Regions from separate parts of the Sphingobium sp. MP9-4 genome, predicted to be linked through region 2. Evidence: predicted binding sites of a transcription regulator. Region 2 holds the regulator's gene; each other region holds the start of a gene.
What was found. Region 2 encodes LexA, which represses DNA repair genes until DNA is damaged. Its sites were predicted from a motif close to GTTCCNCNCTTGTTCT; they were not measured.
Positions count from the first base shown of each region.

Region 1: recA (recombinase RecA) is a predicted target of LexA. The motif match lies at 1,997-2,012, and genes of this name have one in related genera.
Region 3: A0U87_RS27145 (DUF6771 family protein) is a predicted target of LexA. The motif match lies at 2,402-2,417, and genes of this name have one in related genera.
Region 4: A0U87_RS16420 (MmcB family DNA repair protein) is a predicted target of LexA. The motif match lies at 3,423-3,438, and genes of this name have one in related genera.

Region 1 covers NZ_LUFI01000032.1:18,453-23,982, forward strand. The annotation lists gene A0U87_RS10470 (ATP-binding protein) at 1-1,533, shown strand, start outside; gene A0U87_RS10475 (response regulator) at 1,618-1,974, shown strand; gene recA (recombinase RecA) at 2,087-3,157, shown strand; gene A0U87_RS10485 (hypothetical protein) at 3,335-3,520, opposite strand; gene A0U87_RS10490 (methyl-accepting chemotaxis protein) at 3,609-4,937, opposite strand; gene A0U87_RS10495 (polyphosphate kinase 2) at 5,019-5,530, opposite strand, start outside.
Region 2 covers NZ_LUFI01000039.1:30,487-36,016, reverse strand. The annotation lists gene trpD (anthranilate phosphoribosyltransferase) at 1-114, shown strand, start outside; gene trpC (indole-3-glycerol phosphate synthase TrpC) at 111-902, shown strand; gene moaC (cyclic pyranopterin monophosphate synthase MoaC) at 899-1,384, shown strand; gene glp (gephyrin-like molybdotransferase Glp) at 1,381-2,565, shown strand; gene lexA (transcriptional repressor LexA) at 2,670-3,347, shown strand; partial or broken gene A0U87_RS13675 (ComEC/Rec2 family competence protein) at 3,350-5,311, opposite strand; gene gltX (glutamate--tRNA ligase) at 5,508-5,530, shown strand, end outside.
Region 3 covers NZ_LUFI01000093.1:93,988-99,517, forward strand. The annotation lists gene A0U87_RS24605 (hypothetical protein) at 1-441, shown strand, start outside; gene A0U87_RS24610 (DUF6488 family protein) at 472-795, shown strand; gene A0U87_RS24615 (hypothetical protein) at 1,017-1,871, shown strand; gene A0U87_RS27145 (DUF6771 family protein) at 2,197-2,388, opposite strand; gene A0U87_RS24625 (hypothetical protein) at 2,538-2,828, opposite strand; gene A0U87_RS24630 (hypothetical protein) at 2,936-3,901, opposite strand; gene A0U87_RS24635 (hypothetical protein) at 4,406-4,624, opposite strand; gene A0U87_RS24640 (hypothetical protein) at 4,877-5,056, shown strand; gene A0U87_RS24645 (TniQ family protein) at 5,053-5,530, opposite strand, start outside.
Region 4 covers NZ_LUFI01000049.1:116,848-122,377, forward strand. The annotation lists gene dnaQ (DNA polymerase III subunit epsilon) at 1-433, shown strand, start outside; gene raiA (ribosome-associated translation inhibitor RaiA) at 505-1,101, shown strand; gene A0U87_RS16400 (PTS sugar transporter subunit IIA) at 1,232-1,699, shown strand; gene A0U87_RS16405 (PaaI family thioesterase) at 1,686-2,156, shown strand; gene A0U87_RS16410 (DUF1491 family protein) at 2,149-2,499, shown strand; gene A0U87_RS16415 (cell wall hydrolase) at 2,675-3,346, shown strand; gene A0U87_RS16420 (MmcB family DNA repair protein) at 3,450-3,956, shown strand; gene A0U87_RS16425 (hypothetical protein) at 4,001-4,480, shown strand; gene A0U87_RS16430 (ankyrin repeat domain-containing protein) at 4,527-5,165, opposite strand; gene A0U87_RS16435 (SCO family protein) at 5,210-5,530, shown strand, end outside.

The DNA.
Region 1 (5,530 bases), on a different contig from region 2:
CCGGCCGGCGGCGGCGGCACCTCCGCCCTTTCCTATATCGAAACCCTGCTCTCGCTGCTGCCCTTCGGCCTCGCCATGGCCGACCGCGACGGCCGGGTGCTGTTCGTCAACAAGGCGTTCGCCCGCGCCGCCGGCATCAAGGATGCCGAAACGCCCAGCTATCCCGGCGACCTTGTCGTGCGCGAGGATCAGGCGGCGGTGGCCGATGCAGTACGCCGCTTTGCCGTCGGCCCGCAAATGTCGGGCGACATCGCCGTGCGCATGCGCGAACAGCCCGAGGAACCGATCGCGCTCAGCCTTGCCGGCGTGCGCGGCCTGGGCGAGGCCGCCGTGCTGCTCAGCCTCAAGGATAATAGCGAGGAATCGAAGCTCAAGCGTCAGGTCGCGCAGGCGACCAAGATGCAGGCGATCGGCCAGCTGGCCGGCGGCGTCGCCCATGACTTCAACAATATCCTGACCGCCATCATCGGCCATTGCGACCTGATGCTGATGCGCCATACGCCGGGCGACAGCGACTATGACGACATCACCCAGATCAAGTCGAACAGCAATCGCGCGGCGGGCCTCACCCGCCAGCTCCTCGCCTTCTCGCGCCAGCAGACGCTGCGCCCCCAGATATTGCAGCTGCCCGACATCGTCGCCGACGTCTCCAACCTGCTGAAGCGGCTGCTCGGCGAGAATGTGAAGCTCGACGTCAGCCATGGCCGCAACCTCGGCGCAGTGCGTGCCGACCCCGGCCAGCTGGAACAGGTCATCATCAACCTGGCGGTCAATGCCCGCGATGCCATGCCCGAAGGCGGCACGCTCAATATCCAGACCTATGGCGTGCCGGCGAACCGCGTGCGCGAGATGCGGCAGCAAATTCTGCCGATCAGCGACTATACCGCGTTGCGCGTGTCCGACACGGGGCTGGGCATCCCGCCCGACATCTTGTCCAAGATCTTCGAGCCCTTCTTCACCACCAAGGAACTGGGCAAGGGCACGGGCCTTGGCCTTTCCACCGTCTATGGCATCGTCAAGCAGTCGGGCGGCTATATCTTCGCCGAATCCGAGCTGGGCCGGGGCGCCAGCTTCGTCATCTATCTGCCGGTCTATGCCGGCGGCGACATCGAGCAGGCCAAGCCCAAGACGCCGATCAAGCGCAGCGAAACCTGGGGCACCGGCACGGTTCTGCTGGTCGAGGATGAGGATATGGTCCGCGCCGTGGCCGAACGCGCCCTCACCCGCCAGGGCTACAAGGTGCTGACCGCCAGCGACGGCGAACAGGGGTTGGAAGTGCTGGGCGGCGGCGAGAAGATCGACCTGCTGATCTCCGACGTGGTGATGCCCAATATGGATGGCCCGGCCATGGTGGCGCAGGCGCGACGCAGTTTCCCCGACCTCCCCGTGCTGTTCATGTCCGGCTATGCCGAGGAGCAACTGCGCAAGTCGATCGACATCGCCAATGTCGCCTTCCTGCCCAAGCCCTTTTCCGTCAATCAGTTGGCCGAAGCGGCGCGCGACGCGCTGGCGATGCGACCGGCGGCGGAATGAACTTGGCCGCCGGCAAACGATTATGCTGGGCATCGCCTGCCCCTTTGGCTAGCGATGGGAAGCAAGCACAAGGGACAAGGGCGCATGGCTGACGGCAAGTCCATCCTCATCGTCGAGGATGAAGCGATGATCGGCATGATGCTGGAAGATTATCTCGACGCGCTCGGTTATCGCCTCCACGCGACCGCCGCGTCGGTGGACGAGGCGTGCGCCCTGGCGCGCGAGGGCGGGTTCGACGCCGCCCTGCTCGACTGCAATCTCCAGGGTGAAAAAAGCTGGCCGGTCGCCGACATATTGGCGCAGCAGTCGATCCCCTTCCTGTTCGCCACCGGCGGCATGGCGGATGATCTGCCGCAGGGCCATGCCGATCGCCCGACGCTCGCCAAGCCCTTCACCATCGGTACCGTGGAACGCGCGCTGGAGAAGATTCTCGCCGACTGAATAGGCAGGATAGGAAATTTCCGTTCCCCTCTTGTTCCACAGGAACAAACAGGATACATCATTGGCAGGCGCCGAGTGACTCGACGCGATCCGCTTGACAGGGGATAGGCCGATGACCGCTATGCTCTCACTCATCGATTCCAAGAAGACAGGCACAATGGACAGACAGAAAGCATTGGAGGCGGCGCTCGCCCAGATTGATCGCGCCTTCGGCAAGGGCAGCGCGATGAAGCTCGGCAGCCGCGAGAAGATCGAGATTGAATCGATCTCGACCGGCTCGCTCGGCCTCGACATCGCGCTCGGCATCGGCGGCCTGCCCAAGGGCCGCATCATCGAGATTTATGGCCCGGAAAGCTCGGGCAAGACCACGCTGACGCTGCATGCGATCGCCGAAGCCCAGAAGGCCGGCGGCACCGCTGCCTTCGTCGACGCGGAACATGCGCTCGACCCCATCTATGCCAAGAAGCTGGGCGTCGACATTGACGAACTGATCGTGTCGCAGCCCGACACCGGCGAACAGGCGCTGGAAATCGTCGACACGCTGGTCCGCTCCAACGCCATCGACATCCTCGTCGTCGACTCGGTCGCCGCGCTGGTGCCGCGTGCCGAGATCGAGGGCGAGATGGGCGACAGCCATGTCGGCCTGCAGGCGCGTCTCATGAGCCAGGCGCTGCGCAAGCTGACCGGGTCGATCGCCCGCTCCAAGTGCATGGTGATCTTCATCAACCAGGTGCGCATGAAGATCGGCGTGATGTACGGCAATCCGGAAACCACCACCGGCGGCAACGCGCTCAAATTCTACGCCTCGGTCCGTCTCGACATCCGTCGCACCGGCCAGATCAAGGATCGCGACGATATCGTCGGCAACGCGACCCGCGTGAAGGTGGTGAAGAACAAGGTCGCCCCGCCCTTCAAGCAGGTCGAGTTCGACATCATGTATGGCGAGGGCATTTCCAAGATCGGCGAGATGCTCGACATCGGCGTCAAGGCCGGGCTGGTCGAGAAGTCGGGCTCCTGGTTCTCCTATGACTCGGTCCGCATCGGCCAAGGTCGCGAAAACGCCAAGACCTTCCTCAAGGAAAATCCCGAAATGGCAGACCGCCTGGAAAAGGCGATCCGCGGCAAGACCGAGGAAGTCGCCGAAGGGATGATGGCCGGACCCGAAGCGGGGGATGACGACTAAGCAGGACGACCGCGCCCGACCGGATCAACCGGGCGCTTGATCCTGCCTTTCGTCCACCTCTGGCTTCACGCTCTGAAAAGGCCCGTCGCGCGATGGCGCGGCGGGCCTTTTACCTGCCGGGCGCGCGACAGGGCTGTCGCCATGCAGGCGCAACGGAGGGGAAGAGGGAAAAGACCGCTATTCGTGCGGCCGCAGGGCGCGGTTGAGCGAATCCAGCACCTCGGCGATCGGTTCGGTCACGGTGACGCTGCGGCCTTCGCCAAAGCGGATGCGGGTGCCGTCGGTCACGGATGAGACGAAGGTCACCTGGGTAGGGTTGACCGCGGTTTCGGTGCGATCGACGCCGACGAACATGACAAGCATGATCTTCTCTCCCATTTTCGGCCCGTGCCGGACCCATTGGGTGCAAGACTAGCTGCTTTTTGCGCCGTTACCAGAGGCTTTGTGCGGTTCAGCCTGCCTGGATCGCCTGTAGGAACCGGCTCGCCCGATCATCCAGCCGGTGCGCGACCGTCGCCAGTTGCCCCGCCGCAACGCCGATATCATGGGCGCCCGCCGCCGCCGCGCTTGCATTGTCGCTGATCTGGCGCGCACTCTGGCGGATATGGTCGCTCGACGATCCGGCTTCCGACAGGCTGGCGGCGATCGACCGGCTGAAGGCGCCATGGCGCGCCACCGCCGAAAAGACCGATGCCGACACCTCATTCGCGGTCGCCATCGCCGCGTCCATGTGCAGATGGCCCTGCGCCACCGTCTCCACCGCCAGCCGGACATGGCCGATGCGCTGGCCGATCTCGGCCGCCGCCTCGCGCGTCTGGCTCGCCAGCGTCTTCACCTCGCGCGCCACCACGGCAAAGCCCTGCCCCGCCTCGCCGGCCCGTGCCGCCTCGATGCTGGCATTGAGCGCCAGCATGCTGGTCGCCCGCGCAATATCGTCGATCAGGGTGATGACCGCGCCGATCCCGTCCGCCTCGACGCGCAGCGCCGCCGTCTGCTCGGCCCCGACCTGCGTCTGCGCCACCGCCGCGCGGATCGCCTCGCCCGCCGCGCGCACCTGGCTTTCCATCGCCTGGAACAGCCCGCCCAGTTCCTGCCCGCCGCTGGCGATGCCGTGCAGGCTGTCGGCAGTCTGCTCCGCCGCGACCGCCATGCCGGCCGCCGCCTCGCCATTGCCCGACGCCCGCTCCACCGCCTGTTCAGCGCGCGCCGACAGCATGTCGGCCATGCCGACCAGATCCGCGATCAGCGCCTCGACATCCGCGCGAAATGCGCCGCTCTCGCGCGTCACATGTTCCAGCCGCCGGGTGCGGGCCAGCGCATCGCGCGTATCCCGCTCCGCCGCCAGCCGCAGCAGCAGCAGGCCGCCGACCACGCCGGCATAATGGCCGCCCTGCGTCACGATCAGCCCCTCGCAATCACTCCCCTGCGCCGCATAAAGGTCGATCAGCCGTTCGACGCTGGCGCTCTGTTCGACCGTCGCGCACGGCCGCACATGTTCGTCCAGCCGCCCGCCGAAACTGGGATTGCGCAGCAGCGCATGGCCGAAGGGGTTGAACAGGATGCGCCGCATGTCGCGCTCATAAATGGCCCCCACCGGCCGATCGGCGGCGTCCACTACCGGCAGCAGCCGCAGCGCCGCATCGTCCTGGAAGCGGTCGACGGCCTGGCTGAGCGGCTGGCCCAGCCGGACCGCAGTGCAGCCCTGCGCAAAGGGCAAGGCGGTGCCGGCGGCAACATGCGGCTCCGGGTCGGGCCGATCGAGCATCTGGGGCGCGTACATGGCGCCCGGCCTAGAAGAAAAGGGTAAATGACCGCTTAGTATTTGATGACGCTTTTGTTACAGATCGTTGTTTTTACGGAATTATTTGGCCGGCTTATAGCCAAATGCCTCGCGTGCCAGCTTGACCACCTCGGGATCGGCCGCCGGGAAATCCATCGGCACCAGTTTCTCCAGCCGCTCCGCGACATAGGTCAGCGCCGCGATTCGTCCGGCCTTGCGGTTATTATTGTCGATCACCTTCCAGGGCGCCTGCTTGGTGTCGGTCTTCTCGAACATGTCGTGCATCGCATCCCAATATTCGGCCCGCCTGGCCCGGTTGCGATAATCGTCGGCGCCGGTCTTCCACCGTTTCCACGGCGTATCCAGCCGCTGCGCCAGTTGCTCATCCTGCGTCTCCTGGGTGATGTGGACGAACAGCTTGATGATGTTGGTGCCGGTATCGACCTGCTGCGCCTCGAACGCATTGATATCCTTGTAGCCGCGCTTCCATTCCGCCTTGGTGGCATATTTCTCCACCCGCTCGACCAGCACCCGGCCATACCAGCTGCGGTCGAACAGGCCGATATTCTGGCTGGCGGGCAGCCGGGTCCAGA
Region 2 (5,530 bases):
TTGGTGGTGGCTGACGCTGCCCATGATTTCCAGGAAGGCGTCGAACAGGCCGCCGAAGCGATCGACAACGGCCTTGCCAACGCGCTCCTCAATTGCTGGATTGCCTATCAATGACCAACAAGCTCATCGAAATCTGCGATTTCAAGCGCGAGGATGTCGCCCGCCGCAAAGCCGCGACCACGATCGCATCGCTCCACGCCCGCGCCAGCGAGCAGACCCCGCCGCGCGGCTTCCGCAGGGCGCTGGACGATGCCGCCCGTTCGGGCTTCGGCCTGATCGCCGAGGTGAAGAAGGCCAGCCCGTCGAAGGGGCTGATCCGCGCCGATTTCGATCCGCCGGCCCATGCGGTGGCCTATGCCGCCGGTGGCGCTGCCTGCCTTTCGGTGCTGACCGACGAGCCCTATTTCCAGGGCCATGACGATTATCTCATGGCCGCCCGATCGGCCTGCGCGCTGCCGGTGCTGCGCAAGGATTTCATCGTCGACCCCTGGCAGATCCTCGAAAGCCGCGCGCTCGGCGCCGACGCGATCCTGATCATCGTTGCCGCGCTGGACGACGCCCAGATGCAGGAGATAGAGGACGCCGCGCTTGGCCTTGGCATGGATGCCCTGATCGAGGTGCATGACGAGGCCGAACTGGAACGCGCGCTCAAGCTCCGCTCGCGCCTGATCGGCGTCAACAACCGCGACCTGCGCGATTTCAGCGTCGATTTCGCGCGCACTTATGAACTGGTCGGCAAGGCGCCCGATGGCTGCACCTTCGTTGCCGAAAGCGGCCTTGGCTCGCATGCCGACCTCACCGCCATGGCCGATCATGGCGTGCGCTGCTTCCTGGTCGGCGAAACCCTCATGCGCCAGGCCGATGTCGAGGCGGCGACCCGCAACCTGCTGACAGGCGCATGACCGGCCTCACCCATCTCGACGAGGATGGCGCCGCCCGCATGGTCGATGTCTCGGCCAAGGCCGTGAGCGCGCGCGAGGCGGTGGCCGCCGGCCGCATCACCATGGCGGCCGACGCTGCGCAGGCGATCGCCGCCGGCCTCGTCAAGAAGGGGGATGTGCTGGCCGTGGCCCGCGTCGCCGGCATCATGGCGGCCAAGCGCACCGCCGAACTGATCCCGCTCTGCCATCCGATCCCGCTGAGCGCCGTCACCATCGACTTTACTCTCCACGATGACGGCGTCACCGTCACCGCAACCGCGCGCACCGCTGGCCAGACCGGGGTGGAGATGGAGGCGCTGACCGCCGCGACCGCCGCCTTGCTCACCGTCTATGACATGGCCAAGGCGCTCGATAAGGGCATGATAATCGGCGATGTTCGCCTGCTCGCCAAGCGCGGCGGCAAGTCGGGCGACTGGTCCGCGCCGGAGAGCAGCGACCGATGAGCCTGATGCCGGTCGCGGACGCGCAGGCGCGGCTCCTTGCCCTCGCCGATCCGTTGCCAGCCGAATATGTGCCCGTCGCCGCCTGTGCCGGTCGCTGGCTCGCCACCGACATCAGCGCACTCCGTAACCAGCCCTGGGCCGATCTTTCCGCGATGGACGGCTATGCCGTGCGCGCATCCGAAGGCGCCGGGCCGTGGCAACTGGTCGCCACCAGCAGCGCGGGCGACACCAATATCCCGGCCCTGCAACCGGGCCAGGCCTGCCGCATCTTCACCGGCGCGCCCTTGCCGGCCGGCGCCGACGCCATATTGATCCAGGAAAATGCCACGCGCGATGGCGACACACTGACCGCGCATGACGGCATATTGACGTCCGGCAGGCATGTCCGCCTGCTCGGCTCAGACTTCCGCGCCGGCACGCCGCTGGTCAGCGCCGGCAGCCGCCTCACGCCGGGCCGGATCGCGCTTGCGGTGCTGGGCGGCCATGGCAGTCTGCCCGTCGGTGCTCGGCCGCGCATCGCCCTGCTCTCGACCGGCAATGAGCTTGTCCCCCCCGGCGCGCCGACGCCGCCGGGATATCTCCCCTCGTCCAACGCGCCGATGTTGGCCGCCCTGCTCGCCGCCCTGCCCTGCGACGTGATCGACCTCGGCATCGTGCCTGACGATCTTGGCGCCATGACGCAGGCGCTGGAACAGGCGGCACAGGCCGACATCATCGTCTCGACCGGCGGCGCCTCGGTCGGCGACCATGACTATGTCCGCCCCGCCTTTGCGGCCGCCGGCGGCACGCTCGATTTCTACAAGATCGCGATGCGGCCGGGCAAACCGCTGATGGCCGGGCGCCTGGGGAACGCCACCTTCCTCGGCCTGCCGGGCAATCCGGTCTCCGCTTTCGTCACCGGCACCCTCTTCCTCTGCCCGCTGGTCCGCCATCTCGCCGGATCGCGCGCGCCGCTGCCGCCGGTCGTGCAGGCCCGCCTTGCCGCCCCACTCGGCGCGACGGCGGAACGCGACGATTATCTGCGCGCCTATCGCGGCGCCGACGGCATCGTCTCGGTCACCGCGCAGGACAGCGCCGCTACAGCCGCCATGGCGCTGGCCGACTGTCTGATCCGCCGCCCGGCCGGTTCAGCCCCCGCCATTGCCGGCGACATGGTCGACATCATCCCCCTGACCGCCTGACTATCTGACCGCCTGACCGGCAAAAGCGGCGCATGGCTTAACGCGCTTGACTTGCCCCTTTCCGTTTCCTATGCGTTCTTCATTCGTTCCATGGAGGACCGCCGATGTTGACGCCCAAGCAGCAGGAATTGCTGAGCTTCATTCAGACCCGGCTGGAAGAAGGCGGCGTGTCCCCTTCGTTCGAGGAGATGAAGGACGCGCTCGACCTGCGCTCCAAGTCCGGCATCCACCGGCTGATCAATGCGCTGGAGGAACGCGGCTTCATCCGCCGCCTGCCCAACCGTGCCCGCGCGCTCGAAGTGCTCAAGCTGCCCGACGCGATGCACCGCGCGCCCGCGCCGGCCATTCCGACGCCCAAGGTGTCGGCTCCGGCCGTGCTGCTGCCGACCGCCGCCAATGACGTGATCGAAATCCCGCTGCACGGCCGCATCGCTGCCGGCGTCCCGATCGAGGCGATGGAAAGCCATACCATGCTCTCCGTCCCCGCCGCCTTGCTCGGCTCGGGCGATCATTATGCGCTCGAAGTGTCGGGGGACTCGATGATGGAGGCCGGCATTCTCGACGGCGACTTCGCGCTGATCCAGCGCACCGAAGTCGCGCGCGAAGGCCAGATCGTCGTCGCCCTGATCGACGACGCCGAAGCGACGCTCAAATATTTCCGCCGCGAAGGCAGCCGGGTCCGGCTCGATCCCGCCAATGCCGCCTATGAACCGCAAATCTACGATCCGCGCCAGGTCCGCATCCAGGGCAAGCTCGCCGGCCTGCTGCGCCGCTACAACTGACCGGCCGTTCGGGGCCGGCGGCGCACGATCCACGGATGCGCGTCTCCGGGCCGATGGACGGTGTGAACTTTGCCGCTTTCAAGGCCAATCGACAGGCCGCCGGAGCGTGACAGCAGCCGGCGGTCGATCTTCATCCAGCGCGGCCGGCACCACCAGGGCAGGCCCCGGTCGCTGATGACGATATCGGCCGCCGCGCAATCCCGCTCCAATATCGGCCGGTCGACCAGCATCGCATTGCGCGTCACCAGCAAATGCCAGTCGCGCCCGTCCCGTGGCAATGTCACCGCGCACAGATCGGTCGAACAGCGCGCCTGCGGCATCTTCGCGATCGCCTCCAGCGTCCCGTCATAGCCCGCGCTCTCGCTCAGCACGTCGCGGACATAATCGCCCACGCCCTCGCGCAGCAGCGCCATCGTCCCCGTCGGTGTTCGCACCGCGACATGTTGTCCGTCGCCGGTTACAACGATGTCGGGCGGCGCCAGCAGCGCGATGCCGATCAGGCCGATTGCGATTGGCCCCAACCCCAGCCAGCGCCAGTGACTGCGCCACAGCAAGCACCACAGACCACCAACGACAATGATCCCGAAAATCCAGCCCGGCACCGCCGGCGCCAGCATCACCGCCATCGGGCTGGCCGCCACGCCATGCGCCACCGCCAGCAACAGCGCGATCGCCTTGGTCGTGAGCCACCAGAAGGGCGCGCCCAGCCCGACCAGATCGAAGCCCAGCGCCAGCGCCTCCAGCGGCATGATGACGAAGGTGGTGAGCGGGATCGCGATCAGGTTGGCCACCGCACCCAGCAAACCTGCCTTGTGAAAATGGAAAAGGGCGATCGGCGCCAGCACCAGTTCGATGGCAAGGCCCGTCATCAGCATCGCCGCCACCGTCCGCCCGGCCTTGCGCAACCAAGGCTCGTCCCGCGCCATCGCGAACGCCTTGAACCACCGATGCTCGCCCAGCGCCACCAGCGCGACCACGGCAGCAAAGCTCATCTGGAAGCTCGGCCCGATCAGCGCCTCCGGCCAGAAGACCAGCACCACCAGCGCCCCGGTCGCCACCAGCCGCAAGGTGATCGCCTCGCGCCCCAGCGCCAGCCCGCCCAGCACCAGCAGCGCCGCGATGCAGGATCGCACCGTCGGCACCTCCGCGCCCGTCAGCAGCGTATAGCCGATCCCCGCCAGCGCGCCCCCGGCCGCCGCGATCAGCATCAGCGGCCAGTCCAGCGCCGCGCGCGGGATCAGCGCCAGCAGGCGCAACAGCAGGAATATCACCGCCCCGATCAGCGCCGTCACATGCAGCCCGCTGATCGACAGAAGATGGGCAAGGCCACTGCGCCGCATCGCCTCGGCATCCGCTTCGGCAATCGCGCCCTGATCGCCGGTCGCCAGCGCCACCGCAATCCCCGCCGGTGCGCCCGCCACCTGCCCGCCGATATGATCGAACAGTCGCGCCCGCAGCGTCGGCCCCTCGCGCGCCTGCTCCACCATTTCGATCGGCGCCAGCGCCCGCCCGGTCGCCCCGATCCCCTGGAAATAAGCACGCCGCGCGAAATCGAACGCCCCCGGCACGCTCGGCGGCGCGGGCGGCATCAGGCGCACGCGAAAGCGCAGCACCGCCCCCTTACCCAGTCCTTCGGGCACATCCGCCTCCGCGATATTCACTCGGATCGCCGCGGGCAGCGCTGGCGCCTCGATCGGCCGCAGCCCCACGCGCACCATCTGTTGCGCCGGCAGCTTGGCCACCGCCGTCACCGTCCCCGTCACCTGTACGAATATGGGACGGGCGAGCGGCGGCTGACCCAGCCATGTCGCCTTGCCCCAGACCAGCAGGCAACCAACACAAGCCAGCAAGCCGCCCGCCACCAGCATATGCCGCAATCGCGCGCCCACCGGCAGCAACAGCGCCAGACAGGCCAGCCCCAGCGCCGCGCAGCAACTGGCCAGCCAGTGTGCCGGTCCCGGCAGTACGAATCAGCCGGCAATGCCCGCGCCCAGCGCCACCGGCACCCACAAGGCGAGCTGTTCGCGCTCCACCTCCAGCCATTGTTCGATCCGCGCAAATCCATTGTGCGCAATACGCACCGTCCTGCGCCCAACGGACGTTTGTCGTGGCTCAAAAGCCATGCTAGGGGGCGTCGCATCCATGGATCAGGCAGGAAGAATGTCAGCGAATATGACGGCAAG
Region 3 (5,530 bases), on a different contig from region 2:
GGCGCTCTCGGTCTCACTCCGATGGGCGAGATGAAGCAGGCTGAGCATGATGCCGCGCCAGTGGCGTCGTCCGCACAGGCTACGCCAATGGCGTCCAAGCCGGCCGTGGCTGCCCCGGGTGAACCGGTCCAGGTCGTCATTACGCTCAAGCCCAACGAAGGGCGCGAGATTAAGGCAGTAATGACCGCCGGCAGCGCGATGCGCTACGCTTGGAAAACCGATGGCGCGAAGATCCGCTACGAATTGCATGGCGAGGAATTCAACGCGGCTGAAGGCGAATACACCAGCTACGAGAAGGGCACGTCGGCCGGTGAAAGCGGATCTTTCACAGCCCCCTTCGACGGTACGCATGGCTGGTACTGGAAGAACAAGACCAGCGAGCCTGTCACCATCACTGCATCTGCGACCGGTGGCTTTTCCGCCTTCGCAGCCAAGCCCTGACCCAACTCATAATGAGAGAAGGAAAATCTGATGCGTAAATTCATTATCGCAGCTGCCGTTGTTCTCGCTCCCGTGTCCCCGGTGATGGCGCATGGCAATCATGATGAAGAAGAGCAGGATCGTCCTGTTCAGCAGGTGGCGAAGGACAATGTCATCAAGCTCATCACCAAGGGCACATTGCCGGCGAGCTGGTCAAAGGCGAAGTTCGTAGAAACGAAGTCGCGTACCGTTCAGGGCGCCCGTCAGGATGTGGTGATCTTCCGCAACGACGCTGAACCGGAAGCTCGCAAGCTGTTGTACGTTGCGTTGAAGCCGGACGGCACCTTCGTTTCGGCGAACCATAAGCTGAAGTGAGAAGTGATGGGCGCGGTCGATTGGCCGCGCCCATATTTCTGTCGTCATGAAAATCCGACGGCAACGGTATCCAGCAGGAAGTCGGATCTTCTGATCAAGCCCGGAATTGAACCGTTGGAGCCCTGCGACCATCGGCGGCACCTTTTAGAGATCGATTTCAGCGGACGGCATGTCCATATCTCTCTTATTGCGCACGCTCATCGCTAGGGAAATTATGCCGAATGAGACAGACTAAGTCGTTTCAACGCGAATGGATTGTTTCAATCCTGGTTATGACATTCGCGCTAACGCTTGCCATCGGGATTGGTTTTCTGGCGGGTCATTATATCCCGTCGGCTTCTGACGATATGTCGGAGATCTGTCGAAATTTGCCAAAGAAAGGACCGATGGCGGATTGTATCGCTCTGCGTTCAGCAGTTGCTACTGAGCAGGCGACATTGACAGCGCAATGGAGTCTGCTGATCGCGGTTGGCTCGCTTTGCGCTAGCAGCGCGGCGCTGTTGGGATTGATCAGCGCCTTCAAACAAGGGCAGCGCACGATCGGGATAGCCACCGATGCGAACCGCATAGCTATGGAATATGGGCGGGCGCAGGCCCGCGCATATGTCGTGGTTCAGTCGGTGGAGGCAAAGCTTAGTGAGCTGGGCGATCTGACTGCCAAGGTAACTTTCCAGAATTCTGGCGCATCGCCTGCGCGCCGGTTACGCTGGCTATACAACGCACATATTGTCGCTGTTTATGGCGATAACACTCAGCGCGGCATGATGCTTGGCGATGAACCAGACCTGGAAAGATCTCACTGGCGGCAGGACATACCTTCGGCGGATTCCTGGACATCATCTCCGCTTGGATTGCGTTCTCAGGATGGCGTTGCGGCCCTGCTCGAGAAGGCTACCTTTATCGCGATCACGATAAAGGTTGTGGCAGATTTTCAGGACGTGTTCGGCGAAACACACCGGGAAATCGCCTGTTTTGAAGGACGGGTAAATCCCAGTGAGCGAGACGCGTCATACACAGCGCTACATAGTGCGCATGACAACGCATTGGACGACAAAACAGAATCCCCTGCAGCTTGATCTGCTGCCAGGCACTTGCGAATTTCGCCACTAATCGCGCAGGCGCCGAACCAGCCGTTTCCAGCTTGCTTCACTGTTCATCCAGTTAGGCCGGTCCGGTTGTCGAGGCGTTGGAGCAAATCGTTCAGGCTGTCCCCGACAGAGCGTGCAGCGCAGGTGCGATCCGACGGTTTCCATAGCGGTGTTCCAGCAATGCGCGAGGAACCAGCGGTTGAGTTTGTCAGCATCGATTACTCCTGAGTGGCCGCATCTGCAGATGATGAAAAGATTGACGTTTCGGTGGGCATAATCGCCGAGGTTCCGCAGGGGGACGTTCGCCCCCACGTCAGAGGGGAAGGGTCATCTGCCTGCGATCAAAGTGAGGCGGCTGACGTTCCATGGCCACGATAATTGTTTGGGCCAGTTCTACAGCGGCTTGCTCCCGCAACCGTTCGTTCGGCGCCGTCAGTGCCACTCGTGCCCACCCAGGGGCGTTCAGAAGGCTCTGCGCGAGCCAGAGAGAATCGGGCTGTGTCATGTCCGGCAATATGCGAACAAAAAGAGAACATAGCAAGAGCCTGTTCTTCGGCTAACGAAGTTGATGGATGGGCTTGGACTAGCCGAAAGGGGGGGCGGTCCCTCATCCCGGTGCGGCGACAGGTTACGCTGAGGACGTGCCTATTCCTGTCAGTCGTCGGAAAGGAGAGACGCGAAGCCGTGGATCGTGAATGGCATGGCGGCGTCAGGCACCTTCGCCTCACCTGGAACCTCATGCATGAGTAGCAGCATGCCCTCATGTGGAAGATAGGCGCAGCCAAATCCCTTCTCCCGTCGCTGTTGCGCGGCTTCGAGAACGGCTGCGCGGTAGGCGTCATGAGCCTTATTTCCGACATGCAGCTTGGTTAGATCGATGAAGCCCAGTGCATCGCCATTCGGGCCCTCTTCGCTGACGCCGAAGATCATGGTTTCATCGGGCATTTCGAATCCTCATTTCATTACGCGAACATTAGCGAAGTGTGTTTCCAAGCATGACGACGTCGGCGCGCGGGGCCTCAATGATCATCTGGTCGCGCGCCATTGCGCCTTTAATCGCGGCCTCGACCGCGAGGCATAGCAAAGCTGTGCTGTTCGCTTGCATCTGGATCTGTGCGGCCTTTCGGCTTGATGGCTAATTCGAACTTGATGTCGCTCGCCTGCGAAGCGATCCCGCGAGTAACTGCCTCAGATAGGTAGGTTCCCTCCGCATCGCCCCCGGTGATTTCAGATTCCCGATCGAGGCCATTGGGCACCGGCTCTGGCGCTTGAGAAGCAAGGCGTTCCAACCGCGCATCTAATGCTGCGGCGCCAGGGCCACCGGCTCGCGCTAAAGTAGCCCCTAAATCGATCCCGGCTCGATGGAATTCTGACACTCGCTCATAACGGCCGACGGCTGCCATCGTGATGTCCTTTTGACCCAGGCCGTCCTTTTCCAGTGTTCGGATGCCCATGCTGGATACGAGCTCCTGAGCGGGCTTGGCGATCGCCATGCCTCGGCTGACGCTTAGGACTCCGCCTCGGCCGATCAGTTCGAGGCCACGCGCCTCTTCCTGAGTGGCGACGTCGTAGAGGATCATCCGGGCTTTTTCATTTGGCGAGAGGGCCCCATTCGCCGCCTCGTAGATTTCCGCACGGACAAAGGCGCGTTCGGTCGCCGCAAACCGGTGCTCGTTGAGAGGCATCCCGGCATCGCCAAGGGTCAGGACCGCGCGTTCAAGGGCTGGATCAACAGCGATCGTATCGTCGCGGTAGCGAAGCTTGTCCTGAACGGTCCGAATTTCAGCGGCGGCGCGGACCAACTCAGCAAGCGTCAAAGTCCGGAAAGGGCGATACTCTTCCGCCTGAGGGCCGGTGGCCATCTCCAGCCGCGCCAAATCGAACGCTTCAACGCCGGAAGCCGCGGCTGTCTTCGCCGCAGCGCCTATGGCAGCCGTCGTGGCATTCTGTTGTTCCTTCGGCATCGCGTGCCGTTCAGGCGCATCAGACAGCCATTCCTCAATTACTCTGAAGTCCATTGTAATGCTTCCCTGCAAGACCGGGAGTAATTGTCTCAGACCGATTGGGCAAATTCCAGACCCCCTTCAGCACAGGTTGCATTGGATATGGAACAGGCCGCTTCGAATCCTCCGGAAAGCGGCTTATGCGCCGCAGTTATCGGCGGCGTTGGATTGAACCGATGGGATGACCAGGCTAGTCCAATGGGGGACTATTCTTGATGGACTTCAGCGCTTCCGAGGCAAGATAGAGTTCGTCTTGGGCTGCCTCCCATTCACAGCGGGCTTCATCCCAGCGCCGCTTAGCGATGAGCAGGCGATCTTGCGCTTCCTGTTGTTTATTCCGTGTACGGGTGCGTTCCCTCGTTCGGCTCAGCGGCAACCGATAGACGTCGTTGTCGGTCAGCTTTCGACCGCACGACTTTGGGCTATGTTGATTGCGTATGTGGGCCCATGATCCTTGCAGCTTGTGGACGGAATTGCCGCAGCGCTTGCAAAACCATTCGCGCTCAATGCGATCGGCCCTCACAGCAGCACTCCGATCATCAGGCCGACGAGCATCCATGCGAGGCCGGTCATGACTTGCACGGGATCGCGCCAGTATGCGCGTTCAATTATGGCGGAGCTGCCGCTGGCCACATCCCTGAGATCGTCGCGACACCCGGGATAGGGATATTCCTCATCCAGATGGTTTGCCAGACGTTCGAACGCGGCTTTCTTGTCGGGGGGAATATTCCCGGGCATGCTTTCCTCAATCGCTATCGACTATACGATAGTAATCGTCGGATTTCCCGGCGAGACCCTCGTTGAGCTTTTGCACTGGTTTGCAACAGGACCGCGGGTTCGGATTTGCGGCGGTCAGGCATCGCACCTGGGCGGTGGACGCAGCTGTCACATGCACCCTGCATGGGATATTATCGGCACCGACGCAGGAACGTCGCAGGCGGGCTGAACATTTCTAAAATGGACCGGGATCCACGGAAGGGATGGAGCGGCATGATTATCACCCTCTCTGACCTTTTAGCGGGAATCCGAGAGCGCAAGGCTGCCTTGGGTATCATCGATACCCCAGAGCGTACCGATGCCATGCGCAATAGCGGATCGCGCCGAACAGCGCGCAAGCGTGCTATGTTGGCCCGGATCGAGGAGCGCTCACGCGACGCGGGCGTCGTCTAGGCTGACCAAGCGCCTTGTTTCATGATCTTGGCGAAGCTCATGCGGCAGTAGCCCGCATCATGTATCGTCGGCAAACCGACCTTCCGCGCCCATTTTTGTGCTGACTGGGGAGGCAATCCCATCCTGTAGCCGATCTCGACCGATCCTATGATCTCTGCTGCAGCCTGAAGAACATCCGCTGCGAGATATGCTTTACCGTGGCGACGTATGCGGCCGGTGGCGACGAATTTGAGAAACTGATTGGTGGCCAGGTTGAGTATCTCGCTGGCATCGGCGCCTGATAGCTCATCCTCGACATGGGCACCGGACAACGGGTTTTCCAACATCCGCAAAGTGTCGATGAGTTCGGCCGGGATTAGTATCTGGTGGGACAGGTCCGTCGCCTTGGGGGGCAAACCGAATCGACCATCCGGCCCCAGGAGCCAGGTGAAGATGTCGGCCCATGGCTTGGCGCGACCGCCAATAGCCCTAGCT
Region 4 (5,530 bases), on a different contig from region 2:
TGCGCGCTTCGACTTCGGATTCCTCAATCACGAATTGAAGCTGTGCGCGCGCGACGCCGTGTCGATGGACCGGATGATCGACACGGTGGCGATCGCCCGCACCCTGCATCCCGGCGCCAAGCACAGCCTGGACGCGCTCTGCACCCGTTACGGCATCGACCGCAGCCACCGCGTCAAGCATGGCGCGCTGCTCGACGCCGAACTGCTGGCGCAGCTCTATGTCGAATTGACCGGCGGCCGTCAGATCGGCCTGGGTCTTGCACAGGAGGAAGAGAAAGAGATCGTCAGGGTGGAACTGACGGAAACCGCCGTTGTTCGCCCTGTTCGTCCCGCGCGCGTCTTCACGGCGAGCGCGGAGGAACTGGAGAGGCATGCCGCTTTCGTCGCGAAGCTGGATAAGCCGCTCTGGCTCGAGGAGGCGCCGCCGGCCTGAACCTGCCGGCGTTTGCCACGTGCCAACCGGGCCGCTGATCCGGCGTCCCGGCAAGAATAAGGAGAAGGCATATGGATATCCGTGTTTCCGGGCATCAGGTCGAGACGGGCGAGGCGCTCAAGCAGCACGTCAGCGACCGGCTGGAAGCGATAGCCGAGAAATATTTCTCCCGCACGATTTCCGCCCAGGTGACCTTCCGACCGGCCCCGCATGGCGCCTTCCATTGTGATATCGTCTGCCATGTGATGACCGGCCTGATCCTGAAGGGCGCCGGCGAGGCGCAGGATGCACATCCCGCCTTCGACCAGGCATCGGACCGGATCGAGAAGCAACTGCGCCGCTATATGCGCCGCCTGAAGGACCGCAGCATCCAGGCCGCCGCTGCCGAGGCGCAGCGCGCCAATGGCTATAGCGTCGATGATATCGACGGCGCAGGCTATACCATCTTCGCCGGTGCCGCCGACGAGGAGGCCGAAGCGGCCGATGCGCCCCTGATCGTTGCCGAAACGCGGGTCGACATTCCCGAGGCCAGCGTGTCCGACGCGGTGATGATGCTGGACCTGCGCAACACCAATGCGCTGCTGTTCCTCAATGCCGGCACGTCGGCCTATAATATGGTCTATCGCCGTCAGGACGGCACGATCGGCTGGGTCGAGCCGCGCGGCTGACCCCCTGCCAAGCCGGGCCGCCTGTTGACCTCCGGGTGCAGGCGGCCTATGGGGCCGGGCTTTAGTTTCTCCGAGCAACGCGCATTTTTTTCGACAGGCTGGGCGCGCCTCGGCTGCCCCCGGAAGTAAAATGGTGCATTTCAACGATATTGTCTCGCCGGACGCGCTGGCCACCGAGGTGACTGTGAACGGCAAGAAGATGCTGTTCCAGAAGATCGCGGCTCTGGCGGCGCAATCCTATGGCGTCGATGCCGAAGCGGCCGCCGACGCGCTGCTGGAGCGCGAGCGTCTGGGCTCCACCGGCTTCGGTGGCGGCGTTGCCATTCCCCATGCCAAGCTGCCGGGCCTCGACCGCATGTGCGGCGTGGTCGTGCTGCTCGATCCGCCGGCGCCGTTCGACGCGGTCGATGATGCGCCGGTCGATGTCGTGTTCGCGCTGCTGTCGCCGCAGGACAGCGGTGCCGAGCATTTGAAGACGCTGGCGCGCGTATCCCGCTATCTGCGCGACGAGGCGCAGGTGACGCGCCTGCGCGGTGCCAAGTCGGCCGAGGCGCTGCACGCGCTGCTGGCCGGTGGTGAGGCGCGTGACGCCGCCTGAGGCCGCTGCGCTCGCCAGTGGCGAGGCGGCGCATTTTCGCGCGCTGGAGCATCTCTATAACAGCGCGCCGATCAACGACCTGTTCCTGTCGAACCTGCGCGTGCCGGAACCCGGCCGGTCGGTGATCGATTTCGAGGTCGACGAGCGGCATTTCCATGCCGCCGGCGCGGTGCATGGCACCGTCTATTTCAAGATGCTGGACGATGCGGCCTTCTATGCCGCCAACAGCCTGGTCAGCGATCGTTTCCTGCTGACCACTGCCTTCAACCTGCTGTTTACCCGGCCGATCGGCCCCGGAAAGCTGCGCGCCGAGGGACGTTGGATCAGCGGCAAGCGCCGCGTCTATGTCGCCGAGGCGAGCATTCTCGATTCGGACGGGGAAGAAGTGGGCCGGGGCACCGGCACCTTCATGCGATCGCAGATTCCGCTGTCATCGCTGCCGGGATATCATGGCTGAGGAGAGTCCGGCCGCGCGGCTGACCAGCGCGATGCTGGTCGGCGCGCTGGTGAAGCGGGTGAATGCCGCCGGCGGCTTTGCCATGATATTGGCCAAGGGCGACGAGATGAGCGGTGTCATCCTGGTCCAGGTGATGGACAAGGGACGGGAATCCGCAATTCTCGAACGGGTATCGAACTTTCGCGGCGGCCATGCATTGATGCGCTGTGGACCCCCTGCGGAAGAGGGGCCGGAGGCGTTCGCCGCCTATGCCGAACGCCGACGCAGATCGGACCCCGACCTGTGGCTGGTCGAGCTTGATATCGCGGATGCGGAACGGTTCGCCGCTGAAACGATCTGCTGATCGTTGACTCCTTGCACGCGCGCGGGCAATGGCGGCCGACGCTGAACGCGCAGGTTGCCTGCATTCGTCCATGGGGGGCGGGCCGGTAAACACGCAGACGGGGGGCGGCCGAACGTCACAGAATATCGGTTACAATCGACGTTTCTGGCCAATAACCGCACGATTTTGAGCAATAATGAGTTTTCGTCTGAAGGCCGCGATCATCGCGGCATTTACGCTGTCGGCCGCTGCGGCTGTTACGGCGTCGGACATGTCGAGCGCCAGCGAGGCCTCCCTGTCCACGGTTTCTCTTCCGGAAACCGCTGCGCTGACTAGCGCACCCACGGCCGGCATCAAGCCCGCCGTCGTTTTCGCTGCGCCGCAGGAAGTCGCGCAGTCGCTGGATTCCGGCCCCAAGGCTGGCAGCAATTTTTCGACCGATATCGAGCCCAAGGCCGAGACCCTGGCAGCCCTGGTTGATGCGCAAGGCGCTCCCGAGGATGTCGAAGGCGACATGAAGTGCCTGGCCGGTGCGGTCTATTTCGAATCCAAGGGTGAAACGCTGGAGGGCCAGCTGGCCGTTGCCCGCGTCATCATCAACCGCGCCAAGTCGGGCCGCTTCGCCAGCAGCCTGTGCGGTGTCATCTATCAGCCGAGCCAGTTCAGCTTCGTGCGTGGTCACGGCATGCCGCCGATCAACATCGCCAGCGATTCCTGGCGCCAGGCCGTCGCGATCGCGCAGATCGCCCTGGACGACAGCTGGGACAGCCAGGCCGAAGGCGCACTGTTCTTCCATGCCCGCCGCGTGTCGCCGGGCTGGGGCAAGACCAAGCTGGCGTCGATCGACAATCACGTCTTCTATCGCTGATCCGCGCTCACCGCGCGACAGTGACGCCCTTTTGAAGGCCGGTTCGGACCCCATGTCCGAATCGGTCTTTTCTTTTGTTCCCTTTCTGTTCTAGTCTGGTGCCATGACCATCCAAGACGCCGCCCAAGACGCCGATCGCTGTTCACCGCTGACCGACGGGACCGCGCTGGCGGTTGCGCGCGGGACGCTGCGCCTGTTTCATCGCCATGACATGAACGGCATATTGGAAGTGCCGCTGCCCAATGGCCGGCGGGCCGATATCATGGCGATCGACAGCGCCGGGCGCCTGACCATCGTCGAGATCAAGTGCAGCCGGGCGGACCTGCTGGGCGACATGAAATGGCCGGATTATTTCGACTATTGCGACCGCTATTTCTGGGCGGTGCCATCGGGCTTCGACACCAGCCTGTTCGACAGCGAGGCGCTGTGGCCGGCCCGCACCGGCCTGATCGTCGCCGACCAATATGATGCCGAACTGGTGCGGGCCGCGCCGTTCGAGCCGCTGGCTGCCGCTCGGCGCAAGGCAGAGACGCTGCGCTTCGCCCGCCGCGCCGCCCGCCGCCTGTCGGCGCTGGCCGACCCGGATTATGCGGCGGAACTGGGCTGGTGAGGCCTCTGCTTGGCAACCATGCGCGGCCATGTAATGTTTGCGGGATGGGCAAGAATTATGAGCCGGCGTCCGATTTTCTGAAGGACATCATCGCAGAAGAGATTCCGCTGTCGGAGACTGGCTTCGGAGCGATTAACCTGCAGCGCCTGATTGCTTTTACGCAGGATGAAAATGCGACCAACCGGGATTGGGCGACATTGTTGTTGGCCCAAACGGCGTTGGATACGCCCGATGTTCGGACGGCCTTGCTGAGGGCCTTTGATGACGAAGACATCTACGTCAGTGCAGAGGCGCTATTGGGGGTGGCTGAACGAGATCGCCATCTCGCACTGCCTCTAGCGCGGCAAGCGCTTCAAAGAGACTTCGCCCCAATGGCCGTTTTCGAAGCGGTCACAATAATTGCTGATGCGTCTCTTACCGATTTGATGCGGCCATGGGTCGAACCATCGGGGCAAGATTGGCTGGATGATTGTGCGCAGACCGCATTGAACGCCTGCATTGGTAAAGGCGATATCGTGAATTAATCGAACGACCCGGCAGCTTTCGGCGCCGGGTCATAAGTTGGATGTTTCAAAAGACCGGACCCTGGACCGGGCCCTTGGGCGCGGCGGCGTTGGTCTTGGCGGAATCGAGCGCTTCGACCAGGCCGGGGGTGCGGCTGTCGCGCTCGGCATAGTCGCGGGCGGACATGCCAGCGATCGTGTCGCGCTTGTCCGCATTGGCGCCCTGCGCCACCAGCAGGCGGACCAGGCCGATGTCGCGCAGCTGCACCGCGCGGATCAACGCGGTCTCGCCGCTGCCATTGGCCTTGTCGACCTGGGCGCCGCGGGCGAGCAACAGGCGCACGCCTTCTTCGAACCGGTTTTGCACGGCGAGCAACAGCGGCGTGGTGCCATTATTGTCGGCCAGGTTCGGATTGGCGCCCTTTGACAGCATGAAGTTGAGCCATGTCGTGTCGCGGCGGCCGATGACGATGTGCAGTGCGGTTTCGCCGGTGGTGACGTCACGGCTGTTGATCACGGTCGAACCCGGCTTCTGCAGCATCTCGGTCGCCTTGTCGCCGTCAGCGTCCTTCACCGCCTTGAGGAAGTTGTAATTGTTGGAAAACTGGGCCTGGGCCGCAACCGGGGCCATCAGTGCCAGGGTGATGGCGGCAGGCCGCGCCAGAAACAGCCAGGTGGAAAGTCCGCTCTTCATCCCAATCTTCATCGTCGCGCGCCCCGTTCGATTTGCAAATCGGCCCATAGCAAGGCATGGCAGGCGACACCATGAACAAAGCGCTGATCTCGCTCGCCCTGCCGTTTCTGGCTTTGCTGACGGCATGCAATATGGGGGGTGGCGGCAACGCATCAAGCGGCGAGAGCGAGCAGGGCAATCTGGTCGGTGCGCGCATCGGCGCGCCCTTCACCCTGACCGACCAGGACGGCAAGACCGTCCATTGGGACGATTATAAGGGCCAGTATCGGATCGTCTATTTCGGCTACACCTATTGCCCGGATGTCTGCCCGGTCGATCTGCAGCGGATCATGCAGGCGTTCAGCGCCTTCGAGAAGGCAGCGCCGGCCCGAGCCGCC